3 regions of the Streptomyces sp. NPDC005485 genome follow, and region 3 is predicted to be linked to each of the others. Evidence: riboswitches for the same ligand, from Rfam matches in the RefSeq annotation. Region 3 holds a riboswitch; each other region holds the start of a gene.
The links. A riboswitch is a leader RNA that binds a small molecule or an ion and turns the genes downstream of it on or off. The one in region 3 is predicted to bind cyclic di-AMP.
Positions count from the first base shown of each region.

Region 1: another riboswitch for cyclic di-AMP. It lies ahead of ABZS97_RS32705 (transglycosylase family protein); the one in region 3 lies ahead of ABZS97_RS00580 (NlpC/P60 family protein).
Region 2: another riboswitch for cyclic di-AMP. It lies ahead of ABZS97_RS32530 (M23 family metallopeptidase); the one in region 3 lies ahead of ABZS97_RS00580 (NlpC/P60 family protein).

Region 1 covers NZ_JBEXDZ010000129.1:6,413-11,669, forward strand. Annotated here, with positions in the region: gene eno (phosphopyruvate hydratase) at 48-1,328, opposite strand; gene ABZS97_RS32705 (transglycosylase family protein) at 1,638-2,342, opposite strand; cyclic di-AMP (ydaO/yuaA leader) riboswitch at 2,346-2,511, opposite strand; gene ABZS97_RS32710 (transglycosylase family protein) at 2,741-3,802, opposite strand; gene ABZS97_RS32715 (cytochrome P450) at 3,988-5,257, opposite strand, start outside.
Region 2 covers NZ_JBEXDZ010000127.1:13,435-18,691, forward strand. Annotated here, with positions in the region: gene ABZS97_RS32510 (dihydrofolate reductase family protein) at 1-274, shown strand, start outside; gene ABZS97_RS32515 (alginate lyase family protein) at 396-1,604, shown strand; tRNA gene ABZS97_RS32520 (tRNA-Met) at 1,687-1,760, shown strand; gene ABZS97_RS32525 (PP2C family protein-serine/threonine phosphatase) at 2,034-3,158, shown strand; cyclic di-AMP (ydaO/yuaA leader) riboswitch at 3,392-3,549, shown strand; gene ABZS97_RS32530 (M23 family metallopeptidase) at 3,561-4,607, shown strand; gene ABZS97_RS32535 (aldo/keto reductase) at 4,729-5,257, shown strand, end outside.
Region 3 covers NZ_JBEXDZ010000001.1:117,176-122,432, reverse strand. Annotated here, with positions in the region: gene pcrA (DNA helicase PcrA) at 1-2,064, opposite strand, end outside; cyclic di-AMP (ydaO/yuaA leader) riboswitch at 2,430-2,601, shown strand; gene ABZS97_RS00580 (NlpC/P60 family protein) at 2,609-3,796, shown strand; gene ABZS97_RS00575 (tellurite resistance/C4-dicarboxylate transporter family protein) at 3,919-4,881, shown strand; gene ABZS97_RS00570 (hypothetical protein) at 4,859-5,212, opposite strand.

The DNA of each region.
Region 1 (5,257 bases), on a different contig from region 3:
GGACCGAGTACGGGGACGTACGTACGACGCTTCCTACGAGGCTACGGTCAGCCCTTGAAGCGGGGGAAGGCGCTGCGGCCGGCGTACACCGCGGCGTCGTCGAGGATCTCCTCGATGCGCAGCAGCTGGTTGTACTTGGCGACGCGGTCCGAGCGGGCCGGGGCGCCGGTCTTGATCTGGCCGCAGTTCACCGCGACGGCGAGGTCGGCGATGGTGACGTCCTCGGTCTCGCCGGAGCGGTGGGACATCATGCACTTGAAGCCGTTGCGCTGGGCCATCTCGACGGCGTCCAGGGTCTCGGTCAGCGAACCGATCTGGTTGACCTTGACGAGCAGGGCGTTGGCGGAGCCCTCCTCGATGCCGCGGGCGAGGCGCTCCGGGTTGGTGACGAAGAGGTCGTCGCCGACGATCTGGACCTTGTCACCGATCTTCGCGGTGATGGTGTTCCAGCCGGCCCAGTCGTCCTCGTACAGCGGGTCCTCGATGGAGACCAGCGGGTACGCGGAGACGAGCTCCTCGTAGTACTCGGTCATCTCGGCGGCCGAGCGGGACTTGCCCTCGAACTCGTACTTGCCGTCCTTGTAGAACTCGGACGCGGCGACGTCGAGCGCGAGCGCGATCTGCTCGCCCGGGACGTAACCGGCCTGCTTGATGGCCTCGACGATGAGGTCGAGCGCGGCGCGGTTGGACTCCAGGTTCGGGGCGAAGCCGCCCTCGTCGCCCAGTCCGGTCGACAGACCCTTGGTCTTCAGGACCTTCTTGAGGGTGTGGTAGACCTCGGCGCCCCAGCGCAGGGCCTCGGAGAAGGACTCCGCGCCGATCGGGGCGATCATGAACTCCTGGATGTCCACGTTCGAGTCGGCGTGCGAGCCGCCGTTCAGGATGTTCATCATCGGAACGGGCAGCAGGTGCGCGTTCGGGCCGCCCAGGTAGCGGAAGAGGGGGAGGTCGCTGGCCTCGGAGGCGGCGTGGGCGACGGCGAGGGAGACGCCGAGGATGGCGTTGGCGCCGAGCGAGCCCTTGTTGTCGGTGGCGTCCAGGTCGAACATCGCCTGGTCGATCAGGCGCTGCTCGGTGGCGTCGTAGCCGACGAGCTCCGGGCCGATCTGCTCGATGACCGCGAGGACGGCCTTCTCGACACCCTTGCCCTGGTAGCGGTTCGGGTCACCGTCGCGGAGCTCGATGGCCTCGAAGGCACCCGTGGAGGCGCCGGACGGGACGGCCGCACGGCCGGTGCTGCCGTCGTCGAGGCCGACCTCGACCTCGACGGTGGGGTTGCCTCGCGAGTCGAGGATTTCCCGGGCTACGACGACGTCGATGGACGGCACGAGCATCTCCTTCTGGGATGTGACGCGGGTACACAGGACTTCGGCAGTCCCGCGAGATGAGCCTAACCGGCCCAGGGCGATCGGCCAGCCGGTCGACCACTCCTTGAGCAGAACTCAGGGTAAACATTGTTCCAGAACGGAACAAAAAAGGAATGAAGAGGGCGAGGAGAGCCGCGAAGCGGGCCAAGAAAAAAACCCCGCTCCAGTGCGTACGGGGGAACACGCACCGGAGCGGGGAGCCCGTGGGGACGGGGGGTGCCCCTCACGTGGCCTCCACTATGAAGGCCACGCATGGGAGGAGGCTGTGGTTCAGCTGAGGTGAAGCTGCTGACCGGGGTAGATGAAGTCGGCGTCGTCGATGATGTCCTGGTTCAGCTTGAACAGCTTCTGCCAGCCACCCTTGACGTGCTTCTTCTCGGCGATCGAGCTGAGGCTGTCGCCCTTCTTCACCTTGTACTCGCCGTCACCCTTCTTGACCTTCTTGCCGGTCGGGGTCTGGACGGTCTTCTTGGCGGCGGGGCGCTCCTGCGAGCGGGAGGCGTGCTGCTCGCTCGTCGTGGTGCTCTGCTGCTGCGGCTGGGTGGTGCTCTGCGAGCTGGAGCCGGAGCCCGTGTCCGACGAGGTGGAACCGCCGCCGGTCGACGCACCCGACAGGCCCACGCCACAGCTCGGCCAGGCGCCCTTGCCCTGCGAGGCGAGAACCTTCTCGGCGACCGCTATCTGCTCGGACTTGGAGGCCTGGTCGGCGGAGGAGGCGTACGCGGTGCCGCCGTACGCGGCCCACGTGGACGAGGAGAACTGGAGGCCGCCGTAGTAACCGTTGCCGGTGTTGATCGACCAGTTGCCGCCGGACTCGCACGAGGCGACGGCGTCCCACTCGGAGGCGGTGGCGGCGGAGGCGGTGCCGGAGGCCATCAGCGGAGCGGCGATGGCGACGCCGGTGACACCGGCGAGCGTGGCGACACGGGTGGCCTTGGACGGGCGGCGGTGCTTGCCCTTGCTGGAAAACAGCATGAGAGATCCCCTCACCGACGCCTGCGAGGTGAGCTGTCGGGTTCGGGCCGGTTGAGTTGCCCGGCCGCGCACCACTGGTGCGCGGCTTCACCCCAAGCCGGTCCGGCAACGATCACCGGGTCCGGCACTTACCTGGGTCCCCCGCTCCTGCCTACGGCGCTTGACGCGACGACTGTTCCCGTACGGCCGTTGGCAGGATTCGGCGTTGCGACCGTCGGTGCCCGCTGTGGCGAGCGGTCACGACCGTAGACATGCGATCGCCGGAATTTCAAAGACGATCAGGGCTACTGAGACTCATGTCTCACTCTCACCAAACCGGACATTCCATCTCGAACCATGACCTGAACTACCGCTGGATTTAGCCCGATTCGCCAGATGACGGCCAGTTGGTCGGCTACCTACCGGGCGGCTTCGACACTGTCCAGCTCAAGCTTCTGACCGGGGAGGATGAGGTCCGGGTCGGCGCCGAGCGCCTGCTCGTTCGCGGAGTACAAACCGGACCATCCGCCCTTCAGGTCAAGGGAGTCGGCGATGGACCAGAGACTGTCCCCGCTGCGGACGACGTACGAGCCGTCCGTCGCGCCGCGTGCGGCGCCGGAGCCGCGTGAGGCGTGACGGCCGGAGGTGTCGTCACCGCGGCTGTCGGAGGCGCCGTCGGCCGCACCCTCGCCGGTGCTCCCCTCGGCCTCTTCGCCGGCGCTGTCGCCGCGGTGGCGCCCGGAGCCGGATTCGGAGGTCGCGGTCCCGGAGGAGCCGTCCGAAGAGTCGCCGTTCTGGCCGGACTTGTCCGACTCGTCGCTCTTTGTCGACCCTGTGGTCGCACTGTCGGAATCCTGTGAGTCGCCGGAGTCGCCGTCGGACGTGTCGGCCTTGGTCGAGTTCCGGGTCTCGCCCGAGGAGGCGTCGGACGACGTGTCGGACGAGGAGTCGGAGAGGCCCGAGGAGTCGGTGCCGGAATCGGATGAACCAGACGAATCCGAAGTATCCGAGGAATCAGACGAACCTGAGGAACTCGACGAGCTGGACGAACCGGAGGAGTCGGACGAGTCCCCGGCCACGCCCGTGTCGACGTCGATCGAGCCCGAGTTCTTGCTGAGCCCGGAGAGCGGGCCACAGGTGGGCCAGGCGACGAGCCCCTGGTCGTCGAGGACCTTCTCGGCCACGGCTATCTGCTGCGAACGGCTGGCCTGGTCGGCGGTCGGCGCGTAGGTGAGGCCGCCGTACTTCTGCCAGTTCTCCTGGGTCAGCTGTAGTCCGCCGTAGTACCCGTTGCCGTCGTTGGCGCTCCAGGACCCGCCGCTCTCGCATTCTGCGACCCGATCCCATGTGGTCCCGTCGGCCGCGTGCGCACCGGTGGCACCGAGCAACGGGATGGCGATCGCCGATCCGGTCACTCCTGCCGCGACGATGAGAGCCGGAGCCTGACGGGGTCGACGGTGACGGCCGTTCCCGGAGAGCATGCGGAAGCCTTTCGCGTGACAGCAGATAACTACCGCGGCTGGTGGGCCGCGTTGACGAGTGAACGTATCCGCACTCGAACGCTTGTCACAAGTCGATGCAGCGTAGATCACGTGAAGATCACAGAGTTGAGGGAGTGTCAGGTTTACCTGCCCCTGGAGTGCACATATGCGCGCGCCAGGGGGCACTACCGGCCCGGGGTGAACTCCACGGGGAGCGTGCGCAGTCCACGCATGATGAGTCCGCCGCGCCAGCGCAAATCGGCCGAATCCCCCGCGAGTTGCAGGTCGGGAAGGCGGGTGAGAAGCGTCGCGAGAGCGGTCTGGCCTTCCAGGCGGGCGAGCGGAGCGCCGAGGCAGTAGTGGATGCCGTGCCCGTATCCGAGGTGCTGGTTGTCGCGGCGGGTGAGGTCGAGGGTGTCCGGCCGGTCGAACCGCTCGGGATCGCGGTCGGCAGCCGCGAGGACGACGAGGACGGGGTCGCCCGGCGCGATGTGCTGCCCGCCGAGGACGACGGGCTCCGTGGCGAACCGCCAGGTCGCGAGTTCGACAGGGCCGTCGTAGCGGAGGAGTTCCTCGACCCCGGTCTCCAGCAGCCCGGTCTCACCGGCGGCGACGGACTGCTGCAGGGCGGCCCGCTGCTCGGGGTGGGTGAGCAGGGCGTACATGCCGTTGCCGATGAGGTTGACGGTGGTCTCGAACCCGGCGAACAGAAGGATGAAGGCCATCGCGGCCGCCTCGTTCTCGGTGAGGTGCTCACCGTGGTCGGAGGCGCGGATGAGGCCGGAGATCAGGTCCTCGCCGGGGGTGGGATGCTCGGGAAGGGCCTGGCGCTTTCGGTGGATGAGCTCGGCGAGATAGCCGCGCATCTTCTTCACGGACCGGGCGACCCCGCCCCGCGGTCCGCCGCCGTGCCGGATCATCATGCCCGCCCAGTCCCGGAAGTCGTCCTGGTCCTCGCGGGGAACGCCGAGCAGGTCGCAGATGGCGTAGATCGGGAGCGGGAACGCGAAGTCGTGGATGAGGTCGGCGGACCCCTTCTCCGCGAACCGGTCGATGAGATGGTCGGTCAGCTCCTGCACGCGCGGCGCGAACTCGGCGACGCGGCGGGGCGTGAACGCCTTGCTGACCAACCGCCTCAGCCGTGTGTGGTCCGGCGGATCGATGTTCAGCAGATGCGTCATCAGCTCGGCCTTGCGCTCCCCGGGGATACCGGTCTTCCCCTTGGCGTGCGCGGGCTCGTCGTGGTGTGCGGGGTTCTTGCTGAGCCGAGCGTCGGCGAGGGCCTGCCTGGCATCGGCGTACCGGGTGACCAGCCAGGCCTCGACCCCGCTGGGCAGCCGGGTCCGATGCACGGGCGCGTGCTCGCGCAGCCATGCGTACGCCGGGTAGGGGTCGGTGGCGAACTCCCAGGTGAAGAGCTCCGGGGCGGGGCTCGTGGAGGCGCTGTTCGAGTCG
Region 2 (5,257 bases), on a different contig from region 3:
CGCCAAGATCGACCCCGCCGATGCCCGGCTCGCGGGCGCCACGGTCTACAGCAGCCTGGAGCCCTGCGCGCGGCGGGCCTCGCGGCCGGCGCCGTGTGCGCGGTTGATTCTCGACGCCGGGGTACGGCGGGTGGTCACCGCGTGGCGCGAGCCCGACACGTTCGTCGCCGGGGCCGACGGGAGCGGGCTCCTGGCGGCGGAGGGCGCGGTCGTCGTCGTACTTCCCGAGTACGCGGGGCAGGCGCAGGCGCCCAATCGGCATCTCCTGGGGTAGCCCGGGCCCTGACGGCTGCGCGGTCTCCCGGTCGGGCTAAGAGAATCTGCGCCGTCGTCGGCCCGGGGCCACGCTCTGAGGAGGCGACTCGGAGGTTGGGACAGTGGGTTCAGTGGGGTCAGTGACGCGGCGTGTGACGGCGGTGTTGATGGCACCCCTGCTCGCGGGGCTCGTCGTCTCGTGCGGGGTGTCGTCGCCACAGACGCGGACGGCGGCGCGGGCGCGGCCCAAGGACGCCGGGTTCGCGCACCCCGGGGTGCTGGTGAGCAAGGACCAGCTCACCGCCGTACGCAAGCACGTCGACGCGGGGAAGGAGCCCTGGCTCGGGGCGTTCCTCGCCATGCGGGACAGCAAGTACGGGTCGTACAAGTACCAGGCCAAGCCGTACGCCACCGTCGAGTGCCCGCCCGACACCCGGCCCGGGCACGGCTGCGTCGAGGAGCGCGAGGACGCCATCGCCGCGTACACCCAGGCCCTGCTGTGGAGCATCACCGGCAAGCGGGAGCACGCGGCGAAGGCGATCGAGATCATGGACGCCTGGTCCGGGAAGGTGCGGCGGCACACCGAGGGCAACGCCGGGCTGCAGACCGCCTGGGCCGGGTCCAGCTGGGCGCGGGCCGGTGAGATCGTGCGGCACACCGGCGCCGGCTGGTCCAAGGCCGGCGTCACCCGGTTCCAGGGCATGCTGCGGACCGCCTACCTCCCCGAAGTCACCAGGAAGGTCCCGGACTTCAACGGCAACTGGGACCTCGCCATGACCGACGCCGCCATCGGCATCGCCGTCTTCCTCGACGACCACCAGGCCTTCGACGCCGCGCTGCGGCGCTTCCGTGACCGGGTGCCCGCCTACTTCTACCTGGAGAAGGACGGGAAGGTGCCGCTGACCCCGGTCGGCAGCACCATCGACACCCCGCAGAAGATGACCACGTACTGGTTCGGGCAGAAGCGGTACATGGACGGGGTCGCGCAGGAGACCTGCCGCAACTTCAAGCACGTCGGCTACTCGCTCGCCGCCACCGCGCACATCGCCGAGACCGCCTGGCACCAGGGCGTCGACCTCTACAGCGGGGTCAAGGACCGGCTCAAGGCCGCGCTCGACCTCCACTCCCGCTACCAGCTCGGCGAGGCCGCGCCCGCGTGGCTGTGCGGCGGCAGGGTCGACCGGAACATGGGGCCCGACGTGGAGGTCGCCCTCAACCACCTGGAGGACCGGCTCGACGTCCACGTGCCCGCCGCGCACCGGCTGGCCGAGCAGTCGCGGCCCGCCGGAACGGACGACCTCTTCGTCTCCTGGGAGACCCTCACGCACGCCGGGAACCCGGCCGCCTGAGGGGTGCCGCGCGGCCCGTGCGGAGGGCCGCGTAAACCGATGTGCGTCGGGTCCCGCGGATGGCGTACAGTGGAGTCAACGACGCGGGGTGGAGCAGCTCGGTAGCTCGCTGGGCTCATAACCCAGAGGTCGCAGGTTCAAATCCTGTCCCCGCTACTGAAGGCCCAAGGCCCGGAACCAATGGTTCCGGGCCTTGGGTGTTTTCCGGGGTCGATGAGGGGCCGCGGGGGCCGGCGAGGAGAGGCCGGGGCTTCGCCCGGTCGGGCCACACCGGTCGCCCGTCGACGCCGGTCCGGGAAATCTGGACGCGTGGGGCAGCGAGGAGGTGCGCGTCGGCCGGAAGGGCTGCACGGTCGGCGGACGTCCGGCCGGACCGGGGCGCACGCGCGTCCGGTCTCGTACGCGCGGACCTTCGCCCGGACGCTTCCGGTGCTGCTCATCGCCGTCGGAACGTTCTACGAGTACCTCACGCCGACCGAGTACACCGGCGGCCCCTTCTTCACCGCCGCCCCGCTGATCGCCGCGCCCCTCTACTCGCTGCGCGGCACGGCGCTCACCGGAGTCGTCACACTCGTCGCCGTCGTGGCGATCCACGCCGAAATAGGCGTCCTCGGAAACGTCGACGCGGTCACCGAGATCGTCACCATCGCCACGGTCGGCTTCCTGGCCGTCCTCATCAACGTCCTCGTCCGCCGCAGCGACGCCCGGCTCGCCTCGGCCCGGGAGATCGCCGAGGCCGCACAGCGCGCCGTCCTGCCGGAGCCCGACGAGTGGATCGACGGGCTGGAGGTCGCGGCGCGCTACGACGCCGCGCAGGCGGACGCGTTCATCGGCGGCGACCTGTACGCGGTGCAGGACTCCCCGCACGGCGTACGGCTGGTCGTGGGCGACGTACGAGGGAAGGGGATGGGGGCGGTGGCCGCCGTCGCCGTACTCATCGGGGCGTTCCGGGAGGCCGCCGAGCAGGAGTCGACGCTGGAGGCGGTCGCCCAGCGCCTGGAACGGGCCCTTGTGCGCGAGGCCGCCCGGCGTCAAGGCCCGGACGCCTTCGAAGGGTTCACCACCGCCGTACTCGCCGAGATCCCGCACGACGGTGACGGTGACGGTGACGGTGGCGGTGACGGTGATGGGGGTGGAGTGGGGAGTTCGGAGGGTGACGGCCATGGCCGGTTCGTCGTGCGGATCGTCAACCGTGGCCATCCCGCGCCGCTGCTCCTGCACGGGGACGGCGGCCTGCGCGTGCTCGCCGCCCGGGAGCCCGCACTGCCGCTAGGGATGGGCGAGTTGGGCAGCTGGCCCGACCGTGCCGAGGAGACGTACTTCCCCGGCGGGGCCACGCTTCTCTTCCACACCGACGGGCTGTCCGAGGCCCGGGACGCACGCGGGGACTTCTTCGATCCGGCGGCGCGGCTCGCAGGGCGGGTGTTCGCCGGGCCCGAGGAACTGGTGAACACGCTCGCCGAGGAAGCGCGGCGGCACACCGGAGGCGGGACCACGGACGACATGGCGCTGCTCGCCGTGCGGCGGCCGGAGGCGCGGGACACGGTTTCTTGATCGTTGTCACGAGGGGTGATCGCATGACGCCCCTCCGCATAACAACTGACACACCGTCAACTGAACCGGTGTTAAGCGAGCGCAGTCAACTCGCCCGATATCGGCCGGTGGTGTCCTGTAAGTCCTGGCCAGAAGCGCTAATGATCAGTCCGAAGCGCTTGGAATCCGGGGTCCGCGTCTATTAACGTTCGATAACGCAGCGCGGTCGTCCCAGCCGTCACAAGAGATGGCTCCGTGCGCACGCGCCGAATCCCGCAAGGGAACCGGGGAACCACCAACTTGGGGTGAATCGCTCGTATTCCACCGTGGAAGCACGGTCGGTATACGCGCGTAGGAGACCTTCCTGCTCCGAACCCGTCAGCTAACCCGGTAGGCGAGAAGGAAGGAAAGGAGCGCGCCCACGTGGCGTCCAACCGGCCTGCCCAGGCAACCTCGTTCGCGCCGAATGAGAAGTACAGCGACACCTTCGGCTACGGCCCCAGTGGCGACGAGGGCCCCTGGGAGGAGTGGAACCCCACCGCGGAGTCCACTCGTCCCGTGCGCGGCCGGCACCGCGTCGGCAAGCAGCGCGGCGGCGGACTCGCGCGCAGCTCCACCGTTCTGGGTGTCGGCGTCATCGCCGCCGTCGGCGCGGGCGGTATGGCCAGCGCGCAGACCGGCAAGCCCCCGGTGTCCATATCGATGCCCGACCTGTCGTCCGTCGCCGAGTCGGCCAAGGCCCTGATCTCGGACGGCTCCGACACCCCGGCCAAGGGCTCCGCCACCCCGCTCACCAGCGCCGGCCTGACCACCACCGACGCCGCGCAGGGCACCACCGACGCGGGCGAGGCCCTGCGCTCCCGCATCATGCAGCAGGCCGAGTCGCAGCAGGACCAGGTCGACAGCGCCGCCCAGGAGGCCGCCGAGGCCGCCGCCGCCAAGAAGGCCGTCACGCTCGCCGCCCAGGAGCAGGACCAGGCCGAGGCCAAGGCCGCCGCCGCGAAGAAGAAGGCGGAGCTGGCGGCCAAGGCGAAGGTCGAGGCGGAGCGCCTCGCCAAGCTCGCCAAGAGCTATGCGCTGCCCACCTCCTCGTACACCATCACGGGAACCTTCGGCCAGGCCGGTTCCATGTGGTCCTCCGGTTACCACACGGGCCTCGACTTCGCGGCGCCCACGGGCACGCTCATCAAGGCCATCCACTCCGGCACGATCACCGAGGCGGGCTGGGCCGGCGCGTACGGCTACCGCACGATCCTCACCCTCGACGACGGCACCGAGCTGTGGTTCTGCCACCAGTCCTCGATCAGCGTCAGCGTTGGGCAGAAGGTCGCCACCGGTGACGTCATCGGCCGCGTGGGCGCCACCGGCAACGTCACCGGGCCGCACGTCCACCTGGAGGTCCACCCGGGCGGACAGGCCACGGGGATCGACCCGATGACCTGGCTGCGGGACAAGGGGCTCACGCCCTGACGACTGCTGGCTGTCGGCCGTCGGCTGTCGGCTGTCAGTAGTGGGTGGTTCGTGTCCGTAGTCCGTAGTCCGTGCCGGAAGTCTGGAATATTGGCTTCCGGTACGGGTGTTGAAGAGGGGCATGACTTCTCTTCGCACGCTTGGTTCCTCCGACCTCCAGGTCTTCCCGCTCGCCCTCGGCGGCAATGTCTTCGGCTGGACCGCCGACGAGGCGCAGTCCTTCGCCGTCCTCGATGCGTACACGGCCGCGGGCGGCAACTTCATCGACACCGCCGACTCCTACTCGGCGTGGGCCGACGGCAACTCGGGCGGTGAGTCCGAGACCGTCATCGGCAACTGGCTGAAGGCGCGCGGCAACCGTTCCGACGTCGTCATCGCCACCAAGGTCAGCCAGCACCCCGAGTACCCGGGCCTGTCCGGCGACAACATCAAGGCCGCCGCCGACGCCTCCCTGCGCCGCCTGGGCACCGACTGCATCGACCTCTACTTCACCCACTTCGACAAGCCCGAAGTGCCCGTCGAGGAGATCGTCGGCGCGCTCGACGAGCTGGTGAAGGCGGGCAAGGTGCGGGCCATCGCCGCCTCCAACATCTCGCCCGAACGGCTCCGCGCCTCCCTGGAGTTCTCCGACCGCGAGGGCCTCGCCCGGT
Region 3 (5,257 bases):
GGTGATGCCCACATAGGCCAGGCGCCGCTCCTCCTCCAGCTCCTTGACCTGCCCGAGCGCGCGCATGTGCGGGAAGACGCCGTCCTCCATGCCGGTCAGGAACACCACAGGGAACTCAAGGCCCTTGGCGGTGTGCAGGGTCATCAGGGTGATGACTCCGTTGCCGTCCTCCTCGTCCGGGATCTGGTCGGAGTCGGCGACGAGCGCGACCCGCTCCAGGAAGTCGGAGAGGCTGCCCGCGGCCTCGCCCTCACCGGACTCCTGCTCGAACTCCAGTGCCACGGCGGCGAGTTCCTGAAGGTTCTCGATGCGCGTCTCGTCCTGCGGATCGGTCGAGGCCTGCAACTCGGCGAGGTAGCCGGTGCGTTCGAGTACGGCCTCCAGGACGGTCGCCGGTCCGGCGCCCGACTCGGCGATCGTGTGGAGGTCCTCCATCAGCGTGTTGAAACGCTTGACGGCGTTCGTGGAGCGGGCGGCCATGCCGTACGCCTCGTCGACGCGGCGCAGGGCCTGCGGGAAGCTGATCTTCTCGCGCTGCGACAGCGCGTCGATCATGGCCTCGGCGCGGTCGCCGATGCCCCGCTTGGGAACGTTGAGGATCCGGCGCAGCGGTACCGAGTCCTCCGGGTTCGACAGCACGCGCAGGTACGCGAGGACGTCGCGGACCTCCTTGCGCTCGTAGAAGCGGACACCGCCGACGACCTTGTAGGGCAGGCCGACGCGGATGAAGACCTCTTCGAAGACACGGGACTGGGCGTTCGTACGGTAGAAGACGGCGACGTCTCCGGCCTTCGCCTCGCCCGCGTCCGTCAGACGGTCTATCTCGTCGGCGACGAACTGCGCCTCGTCGTGCTCGGTGTCGGCGACGTAGCCGGTGATGTTCGAGCCCGCGCCCGCGTTCGTCCACAGGTTCTTCGGGCGACGCGACTCGTTGCGCTCGATGACGGCGTTGGCGGCGGTCAGGATGGTCTGCGTGGAGCGGTAGTTCTGTTCGAGCAGGATCGTCGTCGCGTCCGTGTAGTCCTCCTCGAACTGGAGGATGTTGCGGATGGTCGCGCCGCGGAAGGCGTAGATCGACTGGTCGGCGTCGCCCACGACGCACAGCTCGGCGGGGCCGAGGTCGTCCTCGCTCGGGGGTACGTCGACGGGGTGCGCGGAGGTGCCGACCAGCTCGCGCACGAGGGCGTACTGCGCGTGGTTGGTGTCCTGGTACTCGTCGACCATGACGTGGCGGAAGCGGCGGCGGTAGTGCTCGGCGACGTCCGGGAAGGCGCGGAGCAGGTTGACCGTCGTCATGATCAGGTCGTCGAAGTCCAGCGCGTTCGCCTCGCGCAGCCGCGACTGGTAGAGCACGTACGCCTGGGCGAGGGTCTTCTCGAAGCCGTCGGAGGCCTGGGCGGCGAAGTCCTCCTCGTCGATCAGCTCGTTCTTCAGGTTGGAGATCTTGGCGCTGAACGACTTCGGCGGGAAGCGCTTCGGGTCGAGGTCCAGGTCGCGGCAGACCAGGGCCATCAGACGCTTGCTGTCGGCGGCGTCGTAGATCGAGAACGACGACGTGAAGCCGAGCCGCTTCGACTCGCGGCGCAGGATGCGCACGCACGCGCTGTGGAAGGTCATGACCCACATCGCGTTGGCGCGCGGGCCGACCAGCTGCTCGACGCGCTCCTTCATCTCGCCCGCGGCCTTGTTGGTGAAGGTGATGGCGAGGATCTGCCCGGGGTGCACATGGCGCTCGGCCAGCAGATAGGCGATCCGGTGCGTGAGCACCCGGGTCTTGCCGGAGCCGGCGCCGGCCACGATGAGCAGGGGGGCGCCGGAGTGCACCACGGCCGCCCGCTGGTTCTCGTTCAGCCCGTCCAGGAGCGCGGCCGCCTCCACGGCGGGGCGCGGGGCTCCGTCGCGGTAGTAGGCGTCGCGGTCCGGGGGCACGTCGAAACGGCCGCCGAACAGGTCGTCCGGAAGCGGCTCGGCCGCCCCGTCCTCGGGCGGCGGCGGGGGCTCTTCCTCGTGAGCCCCTGAGGGCTTGAGGTCCGCCAGGAAGCTGTCGTCAAAGAGGCTGCTCATCGCTCTCCGAGTCTAGGCCGCCGCACTGACAACAGACCGCCGCCCCGGGATTTCCCTGTCCCGCGAGGGCTCCGGAAGCCGATGATCTTCCAGAACCGGCCACTCGGCACTCCTTCGCCGTCAGGAATCGTCCAGGACGATCAAGAACCGTACGGTTACGGTCAGCCACCGGCCGGGCGGGAATGCCCCTTGAAGACCACTGCATGGGGTCACGAGTCACCACGGACGGTCACGGAAGCGGCGGTTGAGGCCAAGGTCACGAAAATGTATCGGGCATATCGAACATCAACCTTCACAGGGACCACACGAGTTGGCTAGCGTGCCGGGCAGACCGCTCGACCCTCTCCGGCGAACGTCGCCGGGCCGTGCGGCCTCCGCCGAATTCGGTGTGCCCACGCGGCAGCCGGAACCGGGGACCCACCGAACCTGGGGTGAATCGGTCCAACCGCCTTTCGGGGCAAGGACCGTAGGGCAAACCTTCCGGAGCACCCGCCCGAACCCGACAGCTAACCCGGTAGGCGGATGACGGAAGGAGTCGCCTCCCTTGGCGTCGCACAAAAAGCCGCGTCCTGCTGCAACGCGCGTAGCGGGCATGCGGACTCCCGCCCTGGCAACAGCGGCCCTCACCTCCGTGGCCCTGCTCTCCCAGACGGCGAACGCCGCGCCCTCGGCCGAGCCCAGGCCGAGCCTCGAAGAAGTGCAGAAGAAGGTCGACGACCTCTACCACCAGGCGGAGACGGCGACCGAGAAGTACAACACCGCCAAGGAGAAGACCACCAAGCAGCGCAAGCAGGTCGACACCCTTCTCGACGACGTCGCCCAGCGCACCGACAAGCTCAACTCCGCGCGCGAGGAGCTGGGTTCTTTCGCCGCCGCGCAGTACCGGACCGGCGCCGCCGCCCCCGGCACCGCGACCCTGCTGCTGGCCGACGACCCGCAGGACTACTTCGACCAGACCCAGCTGATGAGCCGGCTGACCAGCCGTCAGAAGACCGCCGTCGACGACTACGTCACCGAGCAGTCCGAGACGGCGAAGAAGCGCCAGGAGGCCTCCAAGAGCCTGGAGACGCTGACCGAGTCGCAGAAGTCGCTGAAGTCGTCGAAGGCCGACGTCCAGAAGAAGCTCTCCGAAGCGCGCGAGATGCTCTCGAAGCTGACCGCCGAGGAGAAGGCGCGGCTCGCGGCGATCGAGAAGAAGAAGGAAGCAGAGGCCCGGCGCAAGGCGGCGGAGCTGGCGGCCCAGCAGGCCGCCGAGGCGAAGCAGCGCCAGGAGGCGGAGGCAGCCGCTCAGCAGCAGTCCGGCTCCGGCACCTCGGACTCCTCGAGTTCGGGAAGCACGGGCACCGGCACCTCCACGGGCGACTCCTCGTACGCCACGAAGGCCGCCAAGGCGCTCACCTTCGCCCGCGCCCAGGTCGGCAAGCCGTATGTGTGGGGCGCCACCGGCCCCGACTCGTACGACTGCTCCGGGCTCACCGCGGCCGCCTGGAAGGCGGCCGGCGTCGACCTCCCGCGCACCACCTACGACCAGGTCAACGCGGGCACGACGGTCTCCCTCTCCAACGCGCAACCCGGCGACCTGATCTTCTTCTACGACGACATCAGCCACGTCGGCCTCTACATAGGCAACGGGATGATGATCCACGCCCCGAAGCCGGGCGCGTACGTCCGCGAGGAGTCCGTCTACTACGCCGGCTCCTCGATCATCCACAGCGTGGTGCGACCGGCGTGAACGCACCGTAGGGAGGGGGTCCACGCGCGCGTGGACCCCCTTTTTCGTGCCGTATGCGTTTTTCGTCCTCCACGCGCGCGTGCAGCACGGCAAGCCGCGCGAAGATCCCTAGCATCGGGCGCATGTCAGGCATCTCCCAGCTCCGCGCGTGGTGGGCGGAGCGTCCGCCCGCCGCCGGGGCCGCCGTCATGGCCACCGGCATCGTCTCCGTCGGGCTGTCCCTGACCGGCTACGAGACCCTGTCCCGTATCGCCCTGGTCCTGGCGGTCATCGCGTGGCTCGCGCTCGGCGCGGACTTCGGGGTGCGGCTCGTACGGGACCGGGCGCGCTGGGTGGCGGAGGCGTGCACGCCGGGCGCACTCACCGCCATCGCCGCGACCACCGTGCTCGGCACCCGGCTGTCCGCCCTCGGGTGGCTGGGCCTCGCAGAGGCTCTGCTCGCGCTGGCGGCCCTGCTCTGGCCGGGGCTGCTGATCGTGGTCGTACGGCACTGGGGGCGCCGTATGCCCGGAGCGGTGTTCCTCGGCTGTGTGGCCACCCAGGGGCTCGCCGTGCTGGGCTCCGTGCTGGCCGCGCTGGTGGGCGTGGAGTGGCTCGCGCATGCCGCGCTGGCGCTGTTCTGGCTCGGGATCGTCCTCTACGGGGTGGCGTTGCTCCGCTTCGACATCCGGCAGGTGGCCACCGGGGCCGGGGACCAGTGGGTGGCGGGCGGTGCGCTCGCCATCTCGGCGCTGGCCGGGGCGAAGCTCGTGACCGCGCACCACGCGAACCCGTACCTGTGGAACGACGACGACAACGGCGTCCTTCGCGCAGTCACCGCCGCGCTGCTCGTGCTGGACCTCGCCTGGTACGTCGTCCTGTTCGCCGCCGAGGCGGTCTGGCCGCGGCCGCGCTACGACGTACGGCGCTGGGCGACCGTGTTCCCCATGGGGATGACGGCGGTGGCGACCCTGGCGGTCGGGACCGCCCTCGGCAGCGGATGGCTGAGCGGCCCGGGGCAGACGCTGCTGTGGATCGCGGTGGCGGCCTGGTTGCTCGTGGCAGCCGGGGCGGCCGGGAGGGTCAGGTCCAGAGCACCGCGATGAAGATGTTCGCCGTGGTCAGCAGGCCGACCAGCCCGAACAGCCCCTTGTCGACCTTCTCGTCGTCGCGCTTCACGTAGACGAGCCCCAGGATCACGATCAGCAGGGCCAGCTTCACGCCGATCTTGAAGGTGTTGACCGTGTGGTCGTCGGCCTGGTTGAGCCCGACCAGCGCGACGCCCGTGACCAGCATGGTCAGCGCGCCGTGGAGCATCGCGGGAACGAACCGGGCGGTGCCCTGGCCCATCGCCTTCATCTGGGTGAAGAAGCCGCCGAGGAGCGCGGCGATGCCGATGATGTGCAGGCCGACGAAGAGATGGATGAGTACGTCCATGAGGCCGGAGCCTAACCGGGGGCCCGCGTTCCCCTGAGCACCGGG